Regions from separate parts of the Polaromonas potterensis genome, predicted to be linked through region 2. Evidence: predicted binding sites of a transcription regulator. Region 2 holds the regulator's gene; each other region holds the start of a gene.
The links. The regulator HrcA, encoded in region 2, represses chaperone genes, less so after heat shock. The targets are predictions, from matches to a motif close to TTAGCACTCNNNNNNNNNGAGTGCTAA.
Positions count from the first base shown of each region.

Region 1: rpoH (RNA polymerase sigma factor RpoH) is a predicted target of HrcA. The motif match lies at 1,613-1,639, and genes of this name have one in related genera.
Region 3: groES (co-chaperone GroES) is a predicted target of HrcA. The motif match lies at 1,805-1,831, and genes of this name have one in related genera.

Region 1 covers NZ_JAWQLX010000003.1:16,585-19,861, forward strand. The annotation lists gene R6254_RS06135 (MmgE/PrpD family protein) at 1-331, shown strand, start outside; gene R6254_RS06140 (D-2-hydroxyacid dehydrogenase family protein) at 328-1,317, shown strand; gene rpoH (RNA polymerase sigma factor RpoH) at 1,669-2,613, shown strand; gene R6254_RS06150 (SCO family protein) at 2,729-3,277, opposite strand, start outside.
Region 2 covers NZ_JAWQLX010000004.1:13,146-16,422, reverse strand. The annotation lists gene R6254_RS08845 (FadR/GntR family transcriptional regulator) at 195-890, shown strand; gene R6254_RS08840 (hypothetical protein) at 937-1,161, shown strand; tRNA gene R6254_RS08835 (tRNA-Ile) at 1,232-1,308, opposite strand; gene hrcA (heat-inducible transcriptional repressor HrcA) at 1,335-2,354, opposite strand; gene R6254_RS08825 (NAD kinase) at 2,403-3,277, shown strand, end outside; gene recN (DNA repair protein RecN) at 3,275-3,277, shown strand, end outside.
Region 3 covers NZ_JAWQLX010000009.1:81,856-85,132, reverse strand. The annotation lists gene groL (chaperonin GroEL) at 1-1,370, opposite strand, end outside; gene groES (co-chaperone GroES) at 1,421-1,711, opposite strand; gene R6254_RS16380 (CMD domain-containing protein) at 2,164-3,277, opposite strand, start outside.

The DNA of each region.
Region 1 (3,277 bases), on a different contig from region 2:
GGCCGAAGAAGAGTTCTCCGATGAAGTGGTCAACCGCACCGACATGGTGGCGCTGCGCCGCAAGGTGGTGGCCACGGTGGATGACTCCATCGACGAAGCCAGCGCCGACGTCACCGCCGTCCTCAAAGATGGCCGCCGCGTGCATGTGTTTGTCGAACACGCGATCGGCTCGCTGCAAAACCCCATGACCGATGCCATGCTGGAAGCCAAGTTCCGCGGCATGTCGGACGCCGTGATCGGCGCCGACAAAACCACGGCGCTGATCCAGGCCTGCTGGGCCGTCGGCAACGCTGGCGATGTCCGTGCCCTGACCGCGCTCGCCCGACCATGAGCAGTACCAGGCCCCACATCGTCGTCCTCGACGACAGCGAACGCGCCTTGCGCCGACTGGCCGACTGGGGCCGTATTGATGCGCAGGCCGATGTCAGCATCCACCACGCGGCGCTGAGCGGCGCGGCCCTGGTGGAGGCGCTGAAAAACGCCGACGTGATTGTGTTGATGCGCGACCGCACACCGTTCACCGCCGAGTTGCTGGCGCAACTGCCCAAGTTGCGCTACCTGGTCTTCACCGGCACCCGCAACGCCAGGCTGGACCTGGCGGCCCTGGCCGCGCGCAACATTCCCGTCAGTTGCACCGAGTTCGGGCCGTCCAAGGACAGCACTTGCGAGCTGACCTGGGGCCTGATCCTGGCCGTCACCAAACAGCTGGCCAGCCAGACCGCCAGGCTACAGGCCGGCCAGTGGCGCAGCGACACCGCGGCCCCGCTGCCCGGCGCGCTGGTCGGCCAGCGTCTGGGCCTGATCGGCCTGGGTGAAATCGGTGGCCGAGTTGCCAAGGTTGGCCAAGCCCTGGGCATGGACGTGGTGGCCTGGAGTCCGCGCATGACGGCCGAACGCGCGGCCGAACAAGGCGTGGGCTTTTTGCCGCTGGACGAGTTACTCGCCAGCTCGCAAGTTGTCAGCCTGCACCTGGTGGTCTTGCCCAGCACCCGGCATGTGATCAACGCCCAGCGCCTGGCGCTGATGCAGCCCGGCAGCCTGCTGGTCAACACCTCGCGTTCGGAACTGATAGACACCCAGTCGCTGGTCCAGGCCCTGCAACAGGGCCGGCCTGGGTTTGCGGCGCTGGACGTATTTGACGTCGAACCGCTGCCGCTGACCGACCCGCTGCGCCAGTTGCCCAATGTCTTGCTGACACCGCACCTGGGTTTTGTCACCGAGCCGGTGTTCCAGCGTTTTGCGACGGGTGTGACGGAATGCCTGCAAGCCTGGCTGGACCAGCAGCCGCTGGTTCGGGTGGTGGCTCCCGCAGCCTGAAACGCTACTGAATTCATAGCTGCTTGCGCCTGTGGGTAGGGGGCTAGAGCCCTATTTCATCTGAATATGGGCCAGATTCAAGTATTTGGCAGGCCGTGAAGCGCCTCTAGCCCAGCCTTTTTGGCCCTGTCCGACACAAAAAACCCCTTCAGCAGGCGGATTTTGACGCCCCGGCCACTGCTTTTCGTCCTACACAGGCCGACTGAACTAAAACGCACAATCAGGGACTAATACGGGGTAGGCCTAGGGTTAACGCGTATTAGCCTGACCCTATCAAAGCCATTGATCCTCTTGCTTAGCACTCTCTACTGCTGAGTGCTAATATTGACTTCAGAAAAGGAGTTCTGCCTTATGTCCTATGCGCTTTCCCCCCAAGTGGCCCCTACAACGACGGCCTTGGCGACTGCCAATCCCTGGTCGCTGCTGCCGCCGCTGGGCAACCTGGACGCTTATATTTCTGCGGTCAACCGCCTGCCCATGCTCACCCTGGAGCAGGAGCAGGAGTTCGGACGCAGCCTCAAAGACAACAATGACCTGGAAGCCGCAGGTAAGTTGGTGCTCTCTCACTTACGGCTGGTGGTTGCCACGTCACGCAAGTACCTGGGTTATGGCCTGCCCCATGCCGACCTGATTCAGGAAGGCAATATCGGCCTGATGAAGGCGGTCAAACGTTTTGATCCGGACCAGGGCGTGCGCCTGGTCAGCTACGCGCTGCACTGGATCAAGGCCGAGATGCACGAGTACATCCTGAAAAACTGGCGCATGGTCAAGGTGGCGACCACCAAGGCCCAGCGCAAGCTGTTTTTCAACCTGCGCTCGATGAAACAGGGCTTCAAGGACGACGCCGATGTGGCGACACACCGCGACACCTTGACCGAAGGCCAGATCAACTCGATGGCCAAAACGCTGAACGTCAAACGCGAAGAAGTCATCGAGATGGAACAGCGTATGTCGGGTGGCGACGTGTTGCTGGACCCCAGCCCCAGCGATGACGGCGAAGACGCGTTTGGCCCGATTGCCTACCTGTCGGATGCGACGCAGGAGCCGACACAGCTGATGGAGTCGCGCCAGCGTGACTTCCTGGCGAGTGACGGCATCACCGCGGCCCTGCAAGACCTGGACGACCGGTCGCGCCGCATCGTCGAGGAACGCTGGCTCAAGGTCAACGACGACGGCTCAGGCGGCATGACCTTGCATGACCTGGCGTCCGAGTACAAGGTCAGCGCTGAGCGGATTCGCCAGATTGAAGTGGCGGCGATGAAAAAGATGAAAAAGGTTCTGGCCGCATATGTCTGATGGGGCCTGACATCTTGCCTGCAAGGGTCGCGAGAAGCGGCTGTTGCAACAGCCTGCACCCGACCATCGCGTGCAGGCTTTTTTTTGGCCCGCGCCGGCCAGCCCGACGGCGGGATCAGTTGCCCTTGAGCAGCAACCGGATGTCACCGGCCAACAAGGTAGCGCCGCTGCCATAACGGCTGTACAGACGCACGCGGCCCTGCGGGTCAAAAATATAGCTGCCGGCCGAATGGTCCAGCGTGTAGCTGCCCGGGGTCTTGCCCTCGACCTTTTTGTAAAAGGTCTTGAAGTCCTTGCTCAGTTGCGGCAATTGGTCCAGCTCGGGTCGCAGCGCCAGGAAGGTTGGGTCGAAGTTGCCCATATAGGCCTTGAGCACCGCCTGGGTGTCGCGCTCGGGGTCGAGTGTGACAAACAGGCCTTGCAGCTTGTCGCCGTCGGCGCCCAGCATTTTTTTGATGTCGGCCAGCTCCGCCATGGAGGTCGGACAGACGTCCGGGCACTGGGTGTAACCGAAGAACATCACCACCACCTTGCCCTGGAAGTCCTTGATGCTGCGCGGCTGGCCGTTGTGGTCGGCCAAAGCGAAATCGCGGGCGTAATCGGCGCCGGTGATATCGATGCTGGCAAACTGCGGCTTGACTTCGGTGCAAGCACTTAAAATGGC
Region 2 (3,277 bases):
TCAAAACAACCCAATATGTCTTGATTGGGTTAATTCTAGAACCAATAAAGGCATTATTTAATGTTTTTAACGATTTTTCTTGTAACTCTCCCCTAAAAATCGCACACACCTCCAAATACATTGGTTCAAATTGGGCTTATTGGTGACCGCCAAGTTGATCCCTTTGTTATGATTTGGGATTCAAGGGAACAACAATGGACAACGCGGCGGTACTGAAGGACGCAATCCTGGGCAAGCTCAACTCAGGCGAATGGGGTCCGGGGCATCGAATCGATACGGAGCGACATCTCAGCGAGTCCTTCAACATCGGCAGATCAACGGTGCGTCGGGTCCTGGCGCAGCTGAAAGTGGCCGGATTCATCACCCAAACCGTGGGAAGCGGCACCTATGTCAGCAGGGAATTTCAAGCGCAAGCTTTGACGCCTGATCCTGCGGCCGGTGTCACCGCGGCACTGGTAAGCATCCCGGGCAGCGTGAGTCCCGCCGAGCTGATGGAATTCAGGTTTGCCATTGAGCCGAGCATCGTGGAGATGATCATTCGCAACGCCTCCCAGAGCGACTTTGCAAAAATGGCACTTTGCTGCGACAAGGCCGAGGCGGCCGAAAGCATGGAGGAGTTCGAAGTTTGGGACGGAAAACTTCACGAGACCATTGCGCTGGCCGCTCACAACTCCCTCGTCACCCATGTCTTTCAATTGATCAATCGGGCCCGAGATCAGGACGACTGGGGCGCACTCAAACGCCACAGCCTGACGCCGGAACGGCGTCTGTCATACCAGGCGGAACATCGCCAACTGGTGAGTGCATTGACAGACCGTGACCTGGTGCGTGCTGTAACCTGCACCAGGGACCACCTGCTGCATGTCAGGCGGAATCTGCTGGGTTCTTGACTTTCCTGTTGGTCGCTACCTGGGCATCGCCAGGGAGAGGCCGCCGATGAGGCTGATCGCCATTCAACTCAACTGTGATCCGCAAAAAATCATCAAGGACGCAGACGATCTGGCCAAGCAACTTGAGACCAACGGCGTCGATGTTCCTGCGCGCAAAGACGAGACCAACAAAGCAGCCTTGTTGGTGGGGCTGGAATTACTGCTCGCGCTAATGTCCAAGAGGCAATCGAAGGCACTCGCTTGCACGGGAATTGGCATAAATTTGGCATAAATTGCACCAAAACCCAGAAACAAAAAAAGGACTTACTCTCGTAAGTCCTTGATTTTGCACACCATCAAGGTGGTAGGGCGTCACGGACTTGAACCGTGGACCAAAGGATTATGAGTCCTCTGCTCTAACCAACTGAGCTAACGCCCCACGTCGCCAAAACAGATTGTACGGTGCTACTTGCTGTGACTCAGCGCGCTGCTCACCATCTTGGCTGTAATGTCGACGATTTGAATCATTTTTTCATAAGGCATACGCATGGGGCCAATGACGCCCAAGGTACCTACCACCTGGCCGTCCACCTCGTAAGGCGCGGTCACCACCGACAGTTCCTGATAAGGCACAACCTGGCTTTCGCCGCCGATATAGATACGCACGCCTTCGGCGCGGCTGGAGACATCAAGCAGGCGCATCAACTGGGCTTTTTGCTCGAACAGGTCAAACAATTTGCGTAGATTACCCATATCGCCCGAAAAATCGCTGACAGCCAGCAGATTGCGTTCCCCCGACACCACCACCTCGTCGCGCGATTCAATGGCTTCAGAGCTGACCTGCACAGCCGCCTGCATCAGGCTGGCGATTTCGCCGCGTAGGGCTTCGACTTCGTGCTGCAGGCGCTCGCGGACTTCCTCGATGGCCATGCCCGCGTAATGCGAGTTGAGAAAATTGGACGCTTCGACGAGTTGGGTCTGGGTGTAATCGGTCTCGGTGAAGATGACACGGTTTTGCACATCGCCATCGGGCGACACGATGATGACCAGAAAACGCTTTTCAGACAGGCGTAAAAATTCGATGTGGCGAAACACCGAGGTACGGCGCGGGGCCATCACAACACCGACAAACTGCGACAGGCTGGACAGGATGTTGGCGGCGTTGCTGAACACTTTTTGCGGCTGGTCCGGCGCCAGGCGCGGCGCGGCCAGCGGCCCGCCGACCGAAAACTGGTCCCGCTGCATCGTCAGCATGGTGTCGACAAAGAGGCGGTAACCACGAGCCGTCGGTATCCGGCCGGCCGAGGTATGCGGGCTGACGATCAGACCCAGCTCTTCCAGATCGCTCATGACGTTGCGTATGGTGGCCGGCGACAGGTCCATGCCGGAGGCCCTGGACAGGGTGCGCGAGCCGACCGGCTGGCCGTCGGCGATGTAGCGCTCCACAAGCGCTTTTAACAACAGGCGGGCACGTTCATCAAGCATGGGGACATTCTACGAAGCTTGGGTCGCATGTTGTGATGTAATTTGAAGATGAAATCGCAATTTCGCCACGTCGCTCTCATTGGGAAGTACCACGCGCAGGGTTCACGCTCCGCGCTGGAAGAAATTGCCAGCTTTTTGCACACGCAGGGCTGCGAGGTGGCCCTGGAAGAGGAAACCGCCAGCAACACCGGCCTGACGCAGTACCCGGTGCTCAATGTGGCCGGTGTGGGCAAACATTGCGACCTCGCGCTGGTGGTCGGCGGCGACGGCACCATGCTGGGCATAGGCCGGCAACTGGCACAGTTTGGCGTGCCCATGGTGGGCATCAACCAGGGGCGGCTGGGTTTTATCACCGATATTGCTTTTGAAGATTTTCAGGCGGCGCTAGGCCCCATGCTGCGCGGCGAGTTCGAGGAAGACAGGCGCTGGATGATGCAGGCCCAGGTCATGCGTGACGGCCGCTGCGTCTTCAACGCCACGGCCATGAACGATGTGGTCGTCAACCGTGGTGCCACCGCCGGCATGGTGGAGCTGCGGGTCGAGGTCGATGGCCGTTTTGTCGCCAACCAGCGCGCCGACGGCCTGATCATTGCGTCGCCAACCGGCTCCACCGCGTATGCCTTGTCGGCCGGCGGCCCCTTGATACACCCGTCGATTGCCGGCTGGGTGCTGGTGCCGATTGCGCCGCATACCTTGTCGAACCGGCCCATCGTCTTGTCCGACGCCGGCGAGATCACGGTCGAAATCGTCGCCGGCCGCGATGCCAGTGCCAATTTCGACATGCAGTCGCTGGCCACCTTGCTGCATGGCGACCGCATCACCGTCAGGCGTTCGGAGTTCCAGATGTGCTTTTTGCATCCCAAGGGCTGGAGCTACTTCGATACCCTGCGTAAAAAACTCCACTGGAATGAAGGGGTGGCATG
Region 3 (3,277 bases), on a different contig from region 2:
TTGGAAACGATGATGCGCAATGGCTCTTCGATGGCGCGCAGGATCAGCTTGATGCCGGCGTCCTGGTCAGCGTTGTCACCCTTGATGACGCCAGCCGACTGCTTGGCACGCAGCAGAGCCACGCCGCCACCAGCCACGATGCCTTCTTCCACAGCAGCGCGGGTAGCGTGCAGGGCGTCTTCCACGCGGGCTTTTTTCTCTTTCATTTCGACTTCGGTGGCTGCGCCAACCTTGATCACGGCAACACCGCCGGCCAGCTTGGCCACGCGCTCTTGCAGTTTTTCACGGTCGTAGTCGGACGTGGCTTCTTCGATCTGGACACGAACCTGCTTGACGCGGGCTTCGATGTCAGCAGCAGCGCCGGCGCCGTCGATGATGATGGTATTTTCCTTGCCCACTTCGATGCGTTTGGCTTGGCCGAGGTCGGCCAGCGTCACTTTTTCGAGGGTCAGGCCCACTTCTTCAGCGATGACCTTGCCGCCGGTCAGGGTGGCGATGTCTTCCAGCATGGCTTTGCGGCGATCGCCGAAACCAGGGGCCTTGACAGCCACAACCTTCAGGATGCCACGGATGGTGTTGACCACCAGCGTTGCCAGGGCTTCGCCTTCGACATCTTCGGAGATGATCAACAAAGGACGGCTGGACTTGGCGACTTGTTCCAGGGTAGGCAGCAGGTCACGGATGTTGCTGATTTTCTTGTCGTACAAGAGCACGAAAGGGTTGTCCAGGATGGCGGACTGCTTTTCGGGGTTGTTGATGAAGTACGGGCTCAGGTAGCCACGGTCAAACTGCATGCCTTCAACGACGTCGAGTTCGCTGTTCAGCGACTTGCCGTCTTCCACGGTGATGACGCCTTCTTTGCCGACTTTGTCCATCGCTTCAGCGATGATCTTGCCGACTTCTTCGTCGCTGTTGGCGGAGATGGTACCGACCTGAGCAATTTCCTTGCTGGTGGTGGTGGGCTTGGAAGCTTTTTTCAGCTCTTCGACCAGGGCCGTCACAGCCTTGTCGATGCCGCGCTTCAGATCCATCGGGTTCATGCCGGCGGCGACATATTTCATGCCTTCGCGAACAATGGCTTGAGCCAGAACGGTCGCGGTCGTGGTGCCGTCACCAGCGATGTCGGAGGTCTTGGAAGCAACTTCCTTGACCATCTGCGCGCCCATGTTCTGCAGCTTGTCTTTGAGTTCGATTTCTTTGGCGACGGACACACCGTCCTTGGTCACCGTAGGAGCGCCGAAAGAGCGCTCGAGCACCACGTTACGGCCTTTAGGGCCCAGGGTAACCTTGACCGCGTTGGCCAGGATGTTCACACCCTCGACCATGCGTGCGCGGGCTTCGCCGCCGAAAATGACGTCTTTTGCTGCCATGTTTAATTCTCCAGATTCAATTGATTAAAGGGTGTGTGAAAGCCGAGAAATTACTTCTCAACGACTGCAAACAGATCGTCTTCTTTCATGACCAGCAATTCGTCGCCGTCGACCTTGACGGTCTGGCCGCTGTACTTGCCGAACAACACGCGGTCGCCGACCTTGACAGCCATGGCGCTGATTTCGCCCTTGTCGTTCTTTTTGCCAGGACCCACAGCCAGCACTTCGCCTTGATCAGGCTTTTCAGCAGCGCTGTCAGGAATGACGATGCCAGAGGCGGTTTTGGTTTCGTTTTCAACACGTTTGACGATCACGCGATCGTGCAGGGGACGAAGTTTCATAGGAGCTCCTGGGTTTGAAACAATGGTTTTGAAATCAAAAAACACCCGTGGGAAACGGGTGCTTGTGAACGGACTGGCTTGAAACGCTGGTTGTTAGCACTCCATACCATCGAGTGCTAATGATAAGGCCGTTTTGTGGCAGTTTCAAGTCCGTGGGGGATGCGCTGTCGGGTTTTCGGTAACTGTTGATGCCCATTTAGATGCGAATTATTCGTATCTAAATTCGAAAGCTAAATAGGTAGGATATTCCTATAAGTCATTGATTTAAATTGAATTAAGTGGACAAAGTTGCATGACATCGGACTCCTGAGTACCTCCGAAAGTCCTCAAACCGTTGTCGACGGTTCAATCCAATAAATCCCAATAACTGCTCTGCCTGCCCAAGAGGATCGCTGTTCTTAAGTCGCGCCGACTGCTTCCGTCAAGCGCTCGGTGCCCGCCAGAAGCCAGGTTTAACCCGGAAATATCGGCTCCCCCAGATTCAGCATCAGGCGGTTGGCCCAGGCAAAAATCGCCACCGCGTGCACCAGGTCCAGCACTTCCAGGGTTGACAAACCGGCCGCGCGCACGGCTTGCAACTGGGCCGCGCCAAACTGGGCTGGATGGGTGGTGAGGTCTATCGAGAGTTGCACAATGGCGCGTTCGCGGGCCGTGGTGCCGGCGCCCTGCGGCTCGGTGAAAACCTGATGGATCACGTCATTGCGCTTGGTGAGTTGCTCGAAGCGCTGGGCGTGCACCGAGGCGCAGTAAACGCAGCCATTCACGCGCGAGACCACGGCGCTGGCCAGTTCACGCTCGGCGCGCGACAGGCCGCCGGGGGCGTACATGATGGCGTTGAAGACGATGGAGCGCTCTTCCAGGATGCGCGGCTGGTGCGCCAGCACGCGGTAGTAGTCGCTGGTTTTGGCCTTGGGGTGGCTGCTCTCGAGCACGGCCAGCTGTGCGGGCGTCGCCTGGTCCAGGTCCAGCACTGGCAGCCAGGCCTTCCAGTCCAGGGTGTCGCTGGTGTAGCCGTTCACGCGCACCGGCTCGCCGGGTTTGGGCAGGTTGGCGGGGTGGACAAACGGGGCCTCCTCCGCTGCTGCTGCTGCTGCTGCTGCTGCTGCTGCTGCGGCCGTGCTGTGGATGTCATCGCCCAGTTCGACCAGCGCCTGCAGGCCGGCCACTACACGCAGCTGGTAGGCCACGAAGGCGATCAGCTGCGCCAGCACGACCACTTCGGGCGTGGTCAGCCCGGCGGCGGGCAACCGAAGCAGCGCGGCCTGGTCGCCTTCCACCGGGCGTTCGGTCAGCGTACGCGTGAAGACCAGGATGGCTTGCAGGCGCGAGTCGCCGCTGGGGGGCTGGCCGTCGAGTGCGGCCTGTTGCGCCGACGTGAGCGGCAGGGTTTGCAGGCGCTCGCGGTAGTGGGCCTGCAAGACCGCGCTGCCGGCCTGGCGCGCGATGTCGTGGGCCGCCAGCAGGCGTTCGGCCAGGGATGGGGCGCCGCTCAGCGTGGGGTCAAAAATACTGTCGTAGCTGCCTTGCGTGGCGGCCACCACCTTGTCGCGCTGGTGGCGTACGGCG